3 regions of the Thiomonas sp. DCM-2 genome follow, and region 3 is predicted to be linked to each of the others. Evidence: predicted binding sites of a transcription regulator. Region 3 holds the regulator's gene; each other region holds the start of a gene.
The links. The regulator HrcA, encoded in region 3, represses chaperone genes, less so after heat shock. The targets are predictions, from matches to a motif close to TTAGCACTCNNNNNNNNNGAGTGCTAA.
Positions count from the first base shown of each region.

Region 1: a site for HrcA is predicted at 1,738-1,764, ahead of rpoH (RNA polymerase sigma factor RpoH). Genes of this name have one in related genera too.
Region 2: a site for HrcA is predicted at 2,167-2,193, ahead of AC1ZQA_RS03855 (co-chaperone GroES). Genes of this name have one in related genera too.

Region 1 covers NZ_CM165962.1:2,613,683-2,619,053, forward strand. The annotation lists gene AC1ZQA_RS12650 (transglutaminase TgpA family protein) at 1-732, shown strand, start outside; gene rpoH (RNA polymerase sigma factor RpoH) at 800-1,708, opposite strand; gene AC1ZQA_RS12660 (SlyX family protein) at 1,885-2,112, shown strand; gene AC1ZQA_RS12665 (hypothetical protein) at 2,243-2,623, shown strand; gene AC1ZQA_RS12670 (TolC family protein) at 2,719-4,161, shown strand; gene AC1ZQA_RS12675 (multicopper oxidase family protein) at 4,187-5,371, shown strand, end outside.
Region 2 covers NZ_CM165962.1:791,604-796,974, reverse strand. The annotation lists gene groL (chaperonin GroEL) at 13-1,653, opposite strand; gene AC1ZQA_RS03855 (co-chaperone GroES) at 1,739-2,029, opposite strand; gene AC1ZQA_RS03850 (type IV pilin protein) at 2,410-2,892, shown strand; gene AC1ZQA_RS03845 (pilus assembly FimT family protein) at 2,894-3,403, shown strand; gene AC1ZQA_RS03840 (type IV pilus modification PilV family protein) at 3,400-3,924, shown strand; gene AC1ZQA_RS03835 (PilW family protein) at 3,921-5,264, shown strand; gene AC1ZQA_RS03830 (hypothetical protein) at 5,300-5,371, shown strand, end outside.
Region 3 covers NZ_CM165962.1:242,894-248,264, forward strand. The annotation lists gene AC1ZQA_RS01185 (porin) at 1-387, shown strand, start outside; gene AC1ZQA_RS01190 (universal stress protein) at 516-941, shown strand; gene hrcA (heat-inducible transcriptional repressor HrcA) at 1,014-2,033, opposite strand; gene AC1ZQA_RS01200 (NAD kinase) at 2,150-3,043, shown strand; gene recN (DNA repair protein RecN) at 3,066-4,727, shown strand; gene rapZ (RNase adapter RapZ) at 4,746-5,371, shown strand, end outside.

The DNA of each region.
Region 1 (5,371 bases), 940 kb from region 3:
GTGATGCGCGCAGCCGGCAATCCGGCGCGCATTGTCACCGGCTACCAGGGCGGGCGTTTCAACCCGGTGGACAAGACCTGGGTGGTGCGGCAAAGCGATGCGCACGCCTGGGCCGAATACTGGCTGCCCGGCGCGGGTTGGGTGCGCGCCGACCCGACCGCTGCGGTCGACCCGGCGCGCATCGACCGCAGCGGCGCCACACTGGCCGCACGCGAGCCGCTGCTCGGCATGGCGGCACTCGGCCCGCGCGACGCCGCGTTCGTGCTGCAACTGCGCAACCGCTGGGACGCGCTGAACAATGCCTGGAACCAATGGGTGCTGAACTACGGCAGCAACCGCCAGCAGGATCTGCTGCGCAAGCTCGGCCTGCAGCAGCCCGACATGGCGACCCTGGCCGCGTTGGCGATTGCCGCGCTGCTGGTGGCCACCGCCCTCCTCGGCGCGCTGCTGGCGCTGGAACGCCGCAGAACCGACCCCTGGGTGCAGACCTACGCCCTGCTGCGGCGCAAGCTGGAGCAGGCGGGAATCGACAGCACCGACTCCACCGCGCCGCGCGCCCTTGCCGCATACCTCTCGGCGCAGCACGCCGCGTTGCCGGGCCACGCGGCGCAGGCCGCGATCACGCTGCTGATCCAGCTCGAACGCTGGCGCTATGCACCCGCGCCCGACACGGCGCAGCGCAAGGCCCAATGGGCAGCGCTGCGTCGCGCCGTGCGCCGCTGGCGCGCCTGACTGCCCCGATCACCCACAAAAAAGCCCGTCGACCGACGGGCTTTGCTGGCGGACCACGACCGGGTTCTCAGGCGAACGCGGCCAGCGACTTGCGCATCTTTTTCATCGCCGCCACTTCGATCTGGCGGATGCGCTCGGCGGACACACCGTATTCGGCAGCGAGATCGTGCAGGGTCTTTCCGCCGCTGCCGTCGTCGGCCACCTGCAGCCAGCGCTGTTCCACGATGGCGCGGCTGCGGGCATCGAGCTGTTCGAGCGCACTCTCCAGACCCTCGACCTGCAGACGGTCATGGCTGCGTGCCTCGAGCACGGCCACCGGCTCCTGGCTGCTGTCGGCCAGATAGGCAATCGGCGCGTAATTCTCTTCGCCGTCTTCCACAGTCGGGTCGAGCGCGATGTCGGCACCGCCCATGCGGCTTTCCATCTCGATGACATCTTCGCGCTTGACCTGCAGGGCCTTGGCCATGTCGTCGATCTGCGCGTCGTTCATGCCGGCATTGGCCGTCTTCATCGAGCGCAGGTTGAAAAACAGCTTGCGCTGCGATTTGGTCGTGGCCACCTTCACCAGCCGCCAGTTGCGCAGGATGTATTCGTGGATCTCGGCCTTGATCCAGTGCAGCGCATAGCTCACCAGCCGCACGCCGTGCGACGGATCGAAGCGCTTGACCGCCTTCATCAGGCCGATATTGCCCTCTTGAATGAGGTCGGCATGCGGCAGGCCGTAACCCAGATATTGCCGCGCCGTGGACACCACCAGCCGCAGGTGCGAGAGCACCAGCTTTCCGGCAGCGTCCTTGTCGCCCTGCTCGCGCCAGCTGTGCGCCAGGCGCGACTCTTCCTCGGCGCTGAGCATCGGCAGACGGTTGACCGCGCTGATGTAGGCGTCGAGATTGCCCAGGCTGGGCAGGGTGAGCGGAAACGCGCCATCAACCTGGGCCGGGCGCAGGGCAAGTGCGGCAGACTGAGTGTGGGTCATGGATGGAAATCTCCTGTTCTGTTTCAATATTAGCACTCGGAAGTAGAGAGTGCTAATGCCGGAAAGTTCCGGCTGTCGGGCGGCAACATCGGCTCTCCGCAGGCGCCGAACCGACCGCACCACGGCGGACGGGAATTTGCTCCAATGTCGCCTCTCACCCTCGCCCTTGCACCGCCATGCGTCCTGCGCCAACTGATTCTGAAATCGATGCCCGTCTGATCCGCCTGGAAGAGAAATTCGGCTTTGCGGAAGACCTGCTCGACACACTCAACGGGCTGGTGGCCCGGCAGCAGACCCAGATTGCGCACTTGATGCGCGAGGTGGCCCAGTTGCAGCGCCAGCGCACGGAAGAGCCGTCGTCCAGCCCACCCAGCCTGTTCGACGAACTGCCGCCCCATTATTGATGCAACCCAAAGGCCTGAGCGGATTTTGGACGCGTCCATCACACGGCTCTGCATTTTTCCCCGCACCCCGCAGGGGCTTGCGCGATTCGCCTACAGCCCCTACTCCAGAGCTCCGTTTAAACTCCTTCACATGTCTGCCTTGCTGCGTCCCGTTCTTATCCTGCTGCTGGTGCTGCTGCCCCTGCGCGGCTGGGCGCAGGTCAGCATGGCCGCGGGCGATTGCATTGCCCGCGTGGCGCCGCAGCCCATGCAGCAGCATCTGCACCAAATGGGTGACAGGGGTGACATGGCAACAATGGACATGACGACGATGGCGTGCCATGACCCGTCCGCCGCAGATTGCGGCTCCCACGACCACCAGCACTGCGTGATCTGCCATCTTGCTGTGGGCCAGCCACCGGCACTGAGTCTGCTGATGGCAAGTGTGGCGCAGCACGCCTGCCCGCAGGTGGCCAATACCGCCTGGCACAGCGCCGATCCGCGCACTCTGCAGCGCCCTCCCAGAGCCTGACCCTCGTTTGATTCCCGGTTGCAGCGCGGGCCGCAAGCCCGGCGCTGCGCATCGTGTTGCCGCGCGCTGTCGCGGCTCGAATGAGGAGTCCTTTCATGTGGAACCCACCCAGACCGCAGGTGCTCCTGCGAACACGGCGGCTCGCCCCTCTGGCTGCAGCGGTCTTTCTGGCGGCATGCGCGCCGCTGCAGACCCGGCAGTCGCTGCAGGCGGCCAATGCCCTGACCCAACCCCAGACCGGGGCGCCGCTGCAACTGCAGCGCGATCAAGCCCAGCGCCAGCAGGCCCAGACGCAGATCGACGCGCTGCTGCGCCAGCCGCTCGCCGCCGACGACGCCGTGCGCATTGCCGTGCTCGGCAGCCCGGCGCTGCAGGCATTGCTCGCGCAGGCGCAGGTCGATTCCGCCGCGTCCACCCAGGGCGCGCGGCTGACCAACCCCTTGTTCAGCTTCGAGCGTCTGCTCATCGGCGGGGGCGGGGTGGAGATCACCCGCAGCCTGAGCATCGCCCTGCTCGACCTCCTCACCCAGCCCACCCGTGCGCGCATCGACACGGCGCGGCAGGAGCAGCTGCGCCTGCGTCTGGCCAGCGAGGTTCTGCGCCTTGCCGCGCAGGCGCGCATGGCCTGGGTGCGGGCCGTCGCCGCGCAACAGATTGCGGCCTATGACCGCGACGTGGTCGGCGCCGCACAGGCCACCGCGACGCTGGCTGCCCGCATGCAGCAGGCCGGCAACTTCACCAGGCTCGACGCCGCACAGCAAGGCCTGTTCGCCGCCGACAGCCAGCTCAGCCTGAACCGCGCCGAACTGGCCGCAACGCAAACGCGCGAAGCCCTGGTGCGGGCGCTGGGGCTGTCGCCCGAACAGGCCACACACCTCGTGCTGCCCACGCAACTGCCCAAGCCGCCGGCAGAACTGCCTGCACCCACGGCCGGGCCGCTGCAGGCCGCGCTCCACGCCCGGCTGGACGTGCAGCTCGCCCGTGCCGAGTTCGACGCGCAGGCGCAGGCCGCAGCACTGGTGCGCAACACCAGCCTGATCGACCATGTGGAGGTGGGCGGCGTGCGCAAAACCTACAGCGACGCTCCCGCGCAAAACGGCTTCGACCTCAGCCTGCCGCTGCCGGTATTCGACCCGGGCGATGCCCGCCGCAGCGCTGCGGCCGACGCGGTGCTGGCCGCGCGCAACCGCGCGCTCGCCACGGCACAAGACGCCGCCTCGCAACTGCGCGAAGCCGACGCCCTGCGCCGCAGCGCCTGGCAGCAACAGCGCATCACGCAGGACAACATCGTGCCGCTGGCGCAGACCGTGCTGGACGAAAGCCAGCTTCGCTACAACGGCATGCTGATCGGCACCTTCCAACTCGTTGCCGCAGCGCAGACACAGGTGCAGGCGGTGCGCGCGGCGATCGCCGCGCAGCGCGACTACTGGCTCGCCGACGCCGTCTGGCAGGCCGCGCGGCTCGGCGTCGATCTTGGCGCAGCAGCCGCGCCCGACGCCGCAACCGCCAGTGCCGCCCCCACCGCCGCAGGCCATTGAAGCCCACCCCTCAAAGGACTCTCGCATGAACACCCGACGTCATTTCCTCGGCACCGCCGCGGCGCTGCTCGCCGCAGGCGCGGCCAGCCGCAACGCGCTTTCCGCCGCACCCGAGCCGCACGGCCACGCAAGCGCCGACACCGCCGCGCCGCTGCACCCATCCGCGGGCCGACCCTACAACCCGGTCGTCACCTTGAACGGCTGGAGTCTGCCGTTTCGCATGAAGGACGGGGTCAAGGAATTCCATCTCGTCGCCGAACCCGTGGTGCGCGAAATCGCACCCGGCATGACCGCGCGGCTGTGGGGGTACAACGGTTCCAGCCCCGGCCCGACCCTCGAGGCGGTCGAGGGCGACCGCGTGCGGCTGTTCATCACCAACAAGCTGCCCGAGCACACCACCATCCACTGGCACGGGCTGATTCTGCCCTGCGGCATGGACGGCGTCGGTGGGCTGACACAGCCGCAGATCGCGCCCGGGCAGACCTTCGTTTACGAATTCGTGCTGCGCAAAAGCGGCACCTTCATGTACCACCCGCATGCCGACGACATGGTGCAGATGGCGATGGGCGCAATGGGCCTGTTCATCGTCCACCCGAAAAACCCGCGCCAGCACGCGGTCGACCGCGACTACGCGTTTCTGATCAACGCCTACGACATCGACCCCGGCAGCAGCGTGCCGCGGGTCAACACCATGCTGGACTTCAACCTCTGGACCTGGAACAGCCGGGCGTTTCCCGGCATCGCGCCGCTGGTGGCGCGCACCGGCGAGCGGGTGCGCATCCGCATGGGCAACCTCACCATGACCAACCATCCGATCCACCTGCACGGCCATGTGTTCGAAGTCGCTGGCACCGACGGCGGCTGGGTGCCGCGGGCCGCGCGCTGGCCCGAGGTGACCGTGGACGTAGCAGTCGGGCAGATGCGCGCGATCGAGTTCGTCGCCGACAACCCGGGCGACTGGGCGTTCCACTGCCACAAATCGCACCACACCATGAACGCGATGGGGCACAACGTGCCGACGATGATCGGCGTGCCGCAAGACGACCTCACCCCGGCGCTGCAAAAGCTGCTGCCCGACTACATGGCCATGGGCAGCAAGGGCATGGCCGAGATGGGCGACATGGAGATGCCGCTACCCGACAACACCCTGCCGATGATGACCGGGCGCGGCCCGTACGGCGCGATCGAGATGGGCGGCATGTTCAGCGTG
Region 2 (5,371 bases), 550 kb from region 3:
TCGGGTCTGGACTTACATGTCCATGCCCATGCCGCCCATGCCACCGCCGCCGGGCATGGCGGGTGCGGCTTCTTCCTTCGGCGCCTCGGCCACCATGCACTCGGTGGTGAGCATCAGGCCGGCAACCGATGCGGCGTTCTGCAGCGCGGTGCGGGTGACCTTGGTCGGGTCGAGAATGCCCATCTCCAGCATGTCGCCGTAGGTGTCGTTGGCGGCGTTGAAACCGAAGTTGCCCTTGCCTTCGAGCACCTTGTTGATCACCACGCTGGGTTCGCCACCGGCGTTGGCAACGATTTCACGCAGCGGTTGCTCGATGGCGCGCAGCACGATCTTGATACCGGCGTCCTGATCGTGGTTGTCGCCCTTGATCTCGCCAACAGCCTGACGGGCGCGCAGCAGCGCCACGCCACCACCGGCCACGATGCCTTCTTCCACCGCAGCACGGGTGGCGTGCAGGGCGTCTTCGACGCGGGCCTTCTTCTCCTTCATCTCGACTTCGGTGGCGGCACCGACCTTGATGACGGCCACACCGCCAGCCAGCTTGGCCACGCGCTCCTGCAGCTTTTCGCGGTCGTAGTCGGAGGTGGCTTCCTCGATCTGGATGCGGATCTGCTTGACGCGCGCCTCGATGTCGGCAGCCACACCCGCGCCGTCGATGACGATGGTGTTTTCCTTGCCCACTTCGATGCGCTTGGCCTGGCCCAGATCGGCCAGCGTGACCTTCTCCAGCGACAGGCCAACTTCTTCGGCGATGACCTTGCCGCCGGTCAGGATGGCGATGTCTTCCAGCATGGCCTTGCGACGGTCACCGAAGCCCGGCGCCTTGACGGCCACGGTCTTGAGGATGCCGCGGATGCTGTTGACCACCAGGGTGGCCAGCGCTTCGCCGTCCACGTCCTCGGCGATGATCAGCAGCGGACGGCTGGCCTTGGCCACTTGCTCCAGCGCGGGCAGCAGGTCGCGGATGTTGGAGATCTTCTTGTCGTGCAGCAGCACGAACGGGTTCTCCAGCACGGCAACCTGCTTGTCCTGGTTGTTGATGAAATAGGGTGACAGATAGCCACGGTCGAACTGCATGCCCTCGACGATGTCGAGTTCGTTCTCCAGGCTCTTGCCGTCTTCAACGGTGATCACGCCTTCCTTGCCCACCTTGTCCATCGCCTCGGCGATGATCTGGCCGACATTCGCGTCGCTGTTGGCCGAGATGGAACCAACCTGCGCAATTTCCTTGGAGCTGGAGCAGGGCTTGGACGCTTTCTTCAACTCCTCGACCAGGGCGGCGACCGACTTGTCGATGCCGCGCTTGAGGTCCATCGGGTTCATGCCGGCGGCCACATACTTCATGCCTTCGCGCACGATGGCCTGGGCCAGCACGGTAGCGGTAGTGGTGCCGTCACCGGCGTTGTCGGAGGTCTTGGAAGCCACTTCCTTGACCATCTGCGCGCCCATGTTCTGCAGCTTGTCCTTGAGCTCGATTTCCTTGGCCACGGACACACCGTCCTTGGTCACGGTGGGGGCGCCGAACGAGCGCTCGAGCACCACATTGCGGCCCTTGGGGCCCAGGGTGGTCTTCACAGCATTGGCGAGAATGTTCACGCCTTCCACCATGCGAACGCGCGCGTCCGCACCAAAAATCACGTCTTTTGCAGCCATTGAAATTCTCCGTAAATAGCAGTTGAAGCAGAGTTCAGCGCGGATGCGCAGTGCCGTGGGGCAGCGTCATCCGCCGGCTGGACCATTATTTTTCGATGACGGCCATCAGGTCGTCTTCACGCATCACCATCAGCTCGTCGCCGTCCACCTTGACGGTCTGACCGGCGTACTTGCCGAACAGCACACGGTCGCCCACCTTCACCGCCATGGCAACCAGCTTGCCTTGGTCGTCATGCTTGCCCGGACCCACGGCCAGCACTTCACCCTGATCCGGCTTTTCCGCCGCGCTGCCCGGAATCACGATGCCGGAAGCCGTGGTGGTTTCTTGTTCGATGCGCTTGACCACGACACGGTCATGCAGAGGACGCAATTTCATGCAAATCTCCTGAAGTTTGTAAAAAACTGGGCACCCGCTCGGTGCCAATTGACAGGCCGCCCGCTGGACACAGCCCAAACCAGACGGCCAGAAACCCATTTTGAAGCTGCTTGCATGACAGCGCTTTGACGCCACTGTTAGCACTCACCTTCAACGAGTGCTAATTATAGGGACGGACTTCCGCGTTTCAAGGGCGGCAAACAAACCACACACAACGGTCAGACAGGGCGCATGCGCTGCGCGGCCGCAACGCTTTCATTCGCACAAATGCAACCAATCGAAACAGTTTGCCGTTCATCGGCGAAATTCGACCGTTCGTCGGCAAAGCCACCCACCGCCCTCTGTGCGTCCAACAGAATGCGCCCAAGGAGAGTCTGCCCATGTCAAGCCCGTTTCCTGTCGACCGCAAAACCCACCGGGGGTTCACCCTGATCGAGTTGATGATCGTGGTGGCGATCATCGCCATCCTGTCGGCGATTGCGATTCCTGCCTACACCGCCTATGTGGCCCGCAGCAAGCTGACCGAGGCGTTCTCCGGGCTGTCGAGCATGAGCGTGGCGATGCAGCAGTATTACCAAGATAACCGAACCTATCAGGATGTGACCGCCGGGAATAATCCTGATCCCTACCCTTGCGCCAATCCTCCGGTCGGCAAGTACTTCAATTTCACTTGCCCAACCGTGACGTCGACAACTTTCACGTTGCAAGCGCAAGCAAAGGACCCTAGCCTGATGAACGGTGGAACAGCACTGACATTCACGATCAATCAGGACGGCGCCAAGGCAACCGCAAATCCCCCATCCGGCTGGACATTGCCCAGCCCCAACACCTGCTGGGCGCGCGACCAGTCCGGGGACTGCTGAGATGCGCACCGCAAGCCCCCGCCAGCTAGGTTTCACCCTCGTCGAAATGCTGGTGACCATCGCCATTGCCGCCCTGCTCGGCGTGATGGTCGTGCCCAACCTGATCGACATGGTCGATTCCGGCAAGACCTCGATGCTGGTCAACAAATTCCCCCAGGACGTGGCCTGGGCGCGCAATCAGGCGGTGACGACACAGCAAGCGGTCGAGATCGACCTCACCGGCATCGCCGCCAATGCGTGCACCTGGACCACGCGAGTCGGCGGGCAGCCAATCTCTGCGCACTCGCTGACTCCGGCGCAATTCGCCGCGCGCTACCCCGGCGTGAGCTGTGCAATCCAGCAGGCTCCCACCACCGGCAAGCTGGTGTTCGACACCCAGGGTTTCATTACCGACGGCATCGGCAACGCCGCTGCGCCGGTGATTACGGTCACTGCCAAGCAGGGGCAGACCTGGACGATGCAACTGCTCAGTTCTGGCAGCGTCATTCTCAGCAGCAACACCGCATCATGAACCGCATCGCAACGTCTTCGCCGCCCCAACAATCGGGTCTGTCACTGATCAGCGTGCTCGTAGCCATCGTCATATTCGGGCTGGGCATGCTCAGCATCGCCTCACTTTACGGCCTGACGGTTCCGGCGCAGACCGCTAACGAGGAAGCGCTCGACACGGCGGCCTGGGGCAACCAACTCTGGGCTACGCTGCAGGCCAGCCCGCAGGTGATTTCGCAGATCGGCGCGGGCGCCACTGCGACTTACACGCCAGGTAACTACGCCGCTGCGGCGCCACCAGCGCTGCAGCCCATGCTCGCCAGCATGTTCACCCCGGGGCAGTCGATGTATCTGCCAAATGCCTCTGTGAAGATCACGACCCAGGCTGGTGCGGACGGCAATCCGTGCAATGTCAGCGTCCCCACGGCGCCGACCTGCGGCGTGCAGATGACCATCCAGTGGCAGGCGGGTCGGGGCGGCGGCGGCACGCGCACGCAGATCTTCAACTATCAGGTGGGATTGCTCTCGCCGACATCGCCATGAATCGCTCCCGCATCGCATCCCCGCGCAGGCCGACTCCGAGGCCAGTGGCCGCGAGGCAGCGTGGCCTGAGCCTGATCGAACTGATGGTCGCTCTGGTCATCGGGCTGATCTTCTCGCTCGCCGTGTTGCTGGTGCAATCGTCGCTGACCAAGCAGAACGTCGCGATGAGCGACGCAATGCAGCGCGACTCGCAGACGCGCGCCGCGCTCGATCTGATGTCCAGGGATCTGTCCAATTCCGGCTATTTCCAGAGCGGCCCGATTCCGGGAAGCAATAAATGCAATCTGATCCTGTCCTACGGGGCCAACGGCGGCAGCGCGACGTTGAGTGCACCAGCGATGGCTGCATCCGAGCCGAGCCCGCTGCCCACCACGAGCAGCGTCAGCACATCGCTCGATCCAGCCAACTACACCCCGCCGGGTGGCAACACCTCGGTGTTGCTGACCATGACCATGGCTGCTGCCACCCCGCAGATCAACCCATCTCTTGGCGGGCCTGTCAATGTGGTGTTTCCGGGACAGGCCGCCCCGGACACGCCGCCCGCAGGAACCAATCTGGTGCTGAGCAAGCTGCCTTCGGGAATCCAGGCTGGCGACTCTGGCCTGCTTGAGCTCAAGAACTTTCGCTTTTCGGGCAAGAACGTGTGCTTTCAAATTCCGATCAGCCACATCCCGGCGCAGACCGCCACCCAGCCCGCATCGGTCGACAGCCTGAACAACAGTGCGCTGACGCCTGCTGTCAGCACGCCGTATCAGACCAAGGGCTACAACGGCTTTCAGGCCGCGCTGCGCAGCGCCGGTCTGCTGGGATCGGGACAGACCCTGCTGCCCACCGATTTTTACGGCCCCGGGACGGTGCAGTTGATCGATCTGGGGCGCCCGGCTCAGCAAAATCTGCAGACCGTGGCGTATTGGGTGGCCAACCAGGCCAATAGCGCGGGCGGCCAATTCCCCGCGCTGATGCGCGCGGTGATCAACCCCCAGACCGGATCGCTTGTGGGCCAACCGGTGCCGGTTGCCGCTGGCGTGGTCAGCCTGGTTGCGCTGTTCGGCGTGGGCACGTCCAACGTCACGCAATACCTGACCGGCAGCGATGTGCTGGCGCAGAACCAGATCGGCAATATCCGCAGTGTCTGGATTGCCCTGGTCACCCGCTCGCTGCACCCCGACATCAACTCGCAATATCAATCTCCAGCAACCATTGCGGTGAATCTGCCCGCGCCCAACACCTATGGACATGCGTTTGACTACCAGGTTCCGGCGGGAGCAACTGGCTATCACTATTCGGTCATCGCCACCGAGGTTGCTGTGCGCAACGCACTTTGGGGAAATGCGCCATGAACACACCGCCTATCCTGCAGCGCGAGCAAGGCTATGTGCTGCTGCTCACACTGATCGTTCTGGTCGTACTGCTATTTGGCGTGCTGTTCGTCACCCGCGGCGATCTG
Region 3 (5,371 bases):
GGCGGTTATGACTTTGGCGTAGCCAAAGTTGTGGCTTACTATGCTCAAGAGAAGTTCGGCGATGGCGCTCTGATGACCAATGGTGGTCAGAACCCCAACCTGAAGATCTGGATGTTGGGTGGTACGATCCCGGTCGGTCCGGGTGCGGTTTTGGTCAGCTACGGACAGCGCAAAGACAGCAACCTGAACAACTCCACTGTGAAACAGGCTGCGATCGGCTACACCTATGCTCTTTCCAAGCGCACCAACTTGTACACCTCCTACGCGCATATCAGCAACCAGAGCAATGTTGACCAGTATGTTGGCGACGCCACCATTGCTGGCTCCGGCCTGATGGGTGGACAATCGTCCAGCGGTTTTGCATTGGGCATCAAACACAGCTTCTAATCAGCGCAAGCTGTTTGCAACCTGTTTTGAAAGCCGCCTTCGGGCGGCTTTTTTTCGTCTGAACTTGACGGGCCGAGTGCTTGCGTTGCTGCGTTCTCAGGCATCATGCCTGTCAGGGAGGTTTTTCCATGCACATCGTTCTACCGGTTGACGGATCGCCCTATACCGCCCGCGCTGCGCAGGTGTTGGTGCAGCAGGTGAGGTGGTACCGCGAGACGCCACGCATCACTCTGTTCACGGTGGCACTGCCCATCGGCACGCCACTGGCGCGGGCGCAGTTGAGCAAGGCCACGCTCGACGACTATTACCGCGATCGCGGCGCGCAGGCGTTGGCTCCTGCTGAAAATCTGTTGCGCGAGGCCGGGCTGGCGTTCGCGTCACACCATGTGGTGGGCGACCCGGCGCAGCAAATCGTCGCCGAGGTGCAGCGCCTGCAACCCGATCTGCTCCTCATGGGCACGCATGGTCATTCGGCGCTCAAGGGTTTCGTCATGGGCTCGGTGGCGAGCAAGGTGGTGGCTGCGACCCAGGTGCCGGTGCTGTTGGTGCGTTGAGGCTTTCCCGGCAGGGCCGAATGTGTAGCCGAAGGTGGGCGGCCGCGGGTGGGCGGCCGAGGTCGCCGTCAGCTACCTTTGGCTCAGCGCGTTGCTCACCAGCTTGGCGGTGATGTCGACGATCTGGATCATGCGGTCGTAGGCCATGCGGGTGGGGCCGATCACGCCCAGGGTGCCGACCACCTTGCCGTCTGCCGCGTAGGGCGCGGTGATCACCGAGAGTTCCTCGAAGGGCACGGCCTCGCTTTCGCCGCCGATGTAGATGCGCACGCCGTCGGCCTTGGCTGATGCGTCCATGAGCTTGAGCAACTGGGCCTTCTGCTCGAACAGATCGAACAGCTGCCGCAGCTTGTCGATGTTGCCGGCCAGATCGCCCATGCCCAGAAGTTGCTGCTGGCCGGCAATGACCACCTGGTCCTGCGCCTGTGACAGGGCTTGGCTGCCGGCTTGCACGCCGGCCTGCATCAGGGCGACGAGTTCTGCGCGCAGATGCTCCACCTCACTGCCCAGCTTTTGCGCCACCTGCTCGAAACTCAGACCCGAGAAATGGGTGTTGAGGTAGTTGGTGGCGGTGTTGAGTTCGCTCTGGCTCAAGGGCTGCGGCCAGTGCAGCATGCGGTTCTGCACATCGCCTTCCGGGCTCACGATGATGAGCAGGATGCGGTGCTCGCTGAGGCGCAGAAACTCGATGTGCCGAAACGCGCCACTGCGCTGCGGCGCGAGCACCACGCCGACGAACTGCGACAGGCTGGACATGAGCTGCGCCGCCCGCGCCATGACCTGCTGCGGCGGTGCGGTGTCGATCTGCTGCTGCAAAGTGTGCTGGAGCAGATCGGCCTGGGCCTGCGGGTGCGCGGTGAGCATGGCGTCCACGAACACCCGGTAGCCGCGGGGTGTGGGAATGCGACCGGCGGAGGTGTGCGGGCTGGCGATCAGCCCGAGGTCTTCCAGATCGGCCATGACATTGCGGATGGTGGCCGCGGAAAGCTCCAGCCCGCAGGCGCGCGACAGGGTGCGCGAACCCACCGGCTGACCATCGGCGATGTAGTGCTCGATCAGGGTTTTGAGCAGCAGGCGAGAGCGTTCGTCCATGCCGCAATTTTAGGGATGCCACGGCCTGTGCGCAGCGCTCCGTAACGGATCATGCGGCTGTGCTGTAATTTGCCGCTGCGGCGGGTTTTCCGTGTCGCGCACTTCCAGCTAACTCCATGTCCCGCACCGTGTTCCAGCAAGTTCTGCTGATCGGCAAATATCAGGCGCCGCAGGCGCAGCGCCTGCTGGGTGAGATTGCCGCGCGGCTGACCCGCGCCGGGGTGGAGGTCTGGGTGGGCGAGCTCACCGCGCAGCACACCGAGCTGCCGTATCCGGTGCTGCGCAGCAGCGAGCTGGCCGAGCGCACCGCGCAGGGCGGCTGGGTGGCTGTGGTGCTCGGCGGTGACGGCACCATGCTGGGCGCAGCGCGGCGGCTGGCTCCCTTGAACGTGCCGCTGGTGGGCATCAATGCCGGACGGCTGGGCTTCATGACCGACATTGCCGACAGCGCCTGGGAAGAGGCCATCGACGGGCTGCTGGTGGGGGCGTTCGAGCGCGAGGAACGCGCGATGCTCAGCGGCGCGGTCGAGCGGGCCGGCCAGTCCATTTTCAACGCCATTGCGGTCAACGACGTGGTGGTCAACCGCAACGGCGCCTCGGGGCTGGTGGAGTTGAAGGTCGAGGTGGACGGCCGCTTCATGTATGTGCAGCGCGCCGACGGGTTGATCGTGGCCACGCCCACCGGCTCCACGGCGTATGCGCTGTCGGCCTACGGCCCGATTCTGTATCCCAGTGTGGACGGCGTGGTGCTGGTGCCGATTGCGCCGCACACCCTGTCGAACCGGCCCATCGTGCTGCCGGGCGGGGCGGAGATCGTGATCGAGGTGGTCACGCCGCGCGACGTGAGCGTGAACTTCGACATGCAGAGCTACGCCGAGCTGATCGGCGGCGACCGCATCCGCATCAGCCAGGCGCCGTATCGCTGCGTGTTCCTGCATCCGCCCGGGTGGAGCTACTTTTCCACCCTGCGCAAGAAGCTGCATTGGCACGAGATTCCCGATGAGACCTGATCTGCTGCGCGCTGCCTGAACCATGCTGCTCCACCTGCACCTGCGCGATGTTGTCATCGTCCCCGAGCTCGACATCGACTTTGGCCGGGGCTTTACCGTGCTTACCGGCGAGACCGGCGCGGGAAAATCCATTCTGATCGACGCGCTCAAGCTCGCATTGGGTGAGCGCGCCGACAGCGGCGTGGTACGCAGCGGTGCGGCGCGCGCCGAGATCAGCGCCGAGTTCAGCGTGAACACGCCATTGGCCGCCTGGCTGGACGAACAGGGCTTTGCGGTCGAGGGCGACAGCGTGCTGCTGCGCCGCGTGATCGACGCGCAGGGCAAGTCGCGCGGCTTCATCAACGGCAGCCCGGCGACCGCGGCGCAGCTCAAGCGTGCTGGCGAGATGCTGGTCGACATCCACGGCCAGCACGCCTATCAGGGCCTGGTGCGGCGCGAAGTGGTCACCAGCCTGCTCGACGGCTACGCCGGTGCGCAGCCTCAGGCGCAGACTGTGGCGCAGGCCTGGGCGCAATGGCGCGCGGCGCAGCAGGCGCTGCATCAGGCCCAGCAGGACGCGGGCGCTCTGGCGGACGAGCGCGAACGCCTGCAATGGCAGTGCGACGAACTCGACCGCCTGCACCCCGCGCAGGGCGAGTGGGATGCGCTGGAAGCCGAGCACAAGCGGCTGGCGCATGTCAGCAGTCTGCTCGAAGACTTCGCCACCGCGCAGGCTGCGCTCGACGGCGAGGAACTCAGCGCGCTGGCGCTGCTGGCGCAGGCGCAACAGGCGCTGGAACGCGCCGCGCAGGTGGACACCGGCCTGCAGCCGCTGGTGCTGCAGATCGAGTCCGCGCACACCAGCCTGCACGAACTCGCCCACGATCTGCATCGTCTGGCCGAACGGACCGAGGCCGATCCGCAGCGCCTGGCCGAACTTGACGCGCGGCTGGCCGACTGGATGCGTCTGGCGCGCAAGCACCGCGTGCCCCCGGCCGACCTGCCGCAGGCGCACGCCGCGCTGCGCGAGCGGCTGGCCCAGCTCGACCGCAGCGCCGATCTGCCGGCCCTGGAGCAGGCGGAACACGCCGCGCAGACCGTGTTGCAGCAGGCTGCGGCCCGGCTCACCGCGCTGCGGCGCAAGGCGGCGCAGCAACTTGCAGGCGCGGTGCAGGCGGCGATGCAGGATCTGGGCATGCCCGGCGGGCGGTTCGATGTGGCGCTCACCCCGCTGGACGCAGTGGGCGCGCGCGGCGCGGAAAGCGTGGAGCTGCGCGTGGCCGCGCACCCCGGCGCCGAGCTGCGCGCGCTGGGCAAGGTGGCCAGCGGCGGCGAGCTCTCGCGCATCGCACTGGCCGTGGCCGTGACCACCAGCGCGCTGCAGGACACCGACACCCTGATCTTCGACGAGGTGGACGCGGGCATCGGCGGCGCGGTGGCGCAGACCGTCGGGCGCTTGCTGCGCAAATTGGGCCGCGACCGCCAGGTGCTCGCGGTCACGCATCTGGCGCAGGTGGCGGCCTGCGCGCAGCAGCATGTGGCGGTGCGCAAGCAAAGCAGCGGCCGGCAGACCGCCAGCCTGCTCGACGTTCTGCAGCCGTCACAACGCCAGACGGAAATCGCCCGTATGCTGAGCGGCAATGCGCAGTCCAGCGCCGCGCTCGAACACGCGCGCGAACTGCTCGACGGCTGCGACGCCGCCTGATCCGCCCTCGACTCCGCCATGAACCCGTCTGAACCCTCTGCAACGCAACCATCGGTCGATCCGCGTTCCACCCATCAGCTGGTGCTGATTTCGGGGCTGTCGGGCTCGGGCAAGTCGGTGGCGCTGGCCGCGCTCGAAGACTCGGGCTACTACTGCGTGGACAACCTGCCGCCGCAGCTCATTACCGCGCTGGTCGCGCAGACCCGGCAGTCGGGGCAGTTGCGCGTGGCCGTGGCGGTGGATGCGCGCAGTGCCGAGTCGCTGGCCGACGTGCCGACCCTGCTGAAGGATCTGCGTGCCTGTTGCGAGGTGCACGCCCTTTATCTCGATTGCGCAACCGATACCCTGGTGCAGCGGTTTTCCGAGACGCGCCGTCGCCATCCACTGACCAGCCGCATCACCGCGCAGCAGGCGGGCAACCCCGCAGCGGCGCGCGGCGAGGGCTATGCCAATGCGCTGATCGAGGCCATCGAACTCGAGCGCGAGCTGCTGCGTCCGGTGGCCGAAATCGGGCTGCATCTCGACACCAGCCAGATGAAGGCGGCGCAACTGCGCGACTGGATCAAGCAGACCGTGCGGGTGCAGGCGTCGCAGATGGTGGTGCTGTTCGAGTCGTTCGCGTTCAAGCGCGGCGTGCCGCTCGA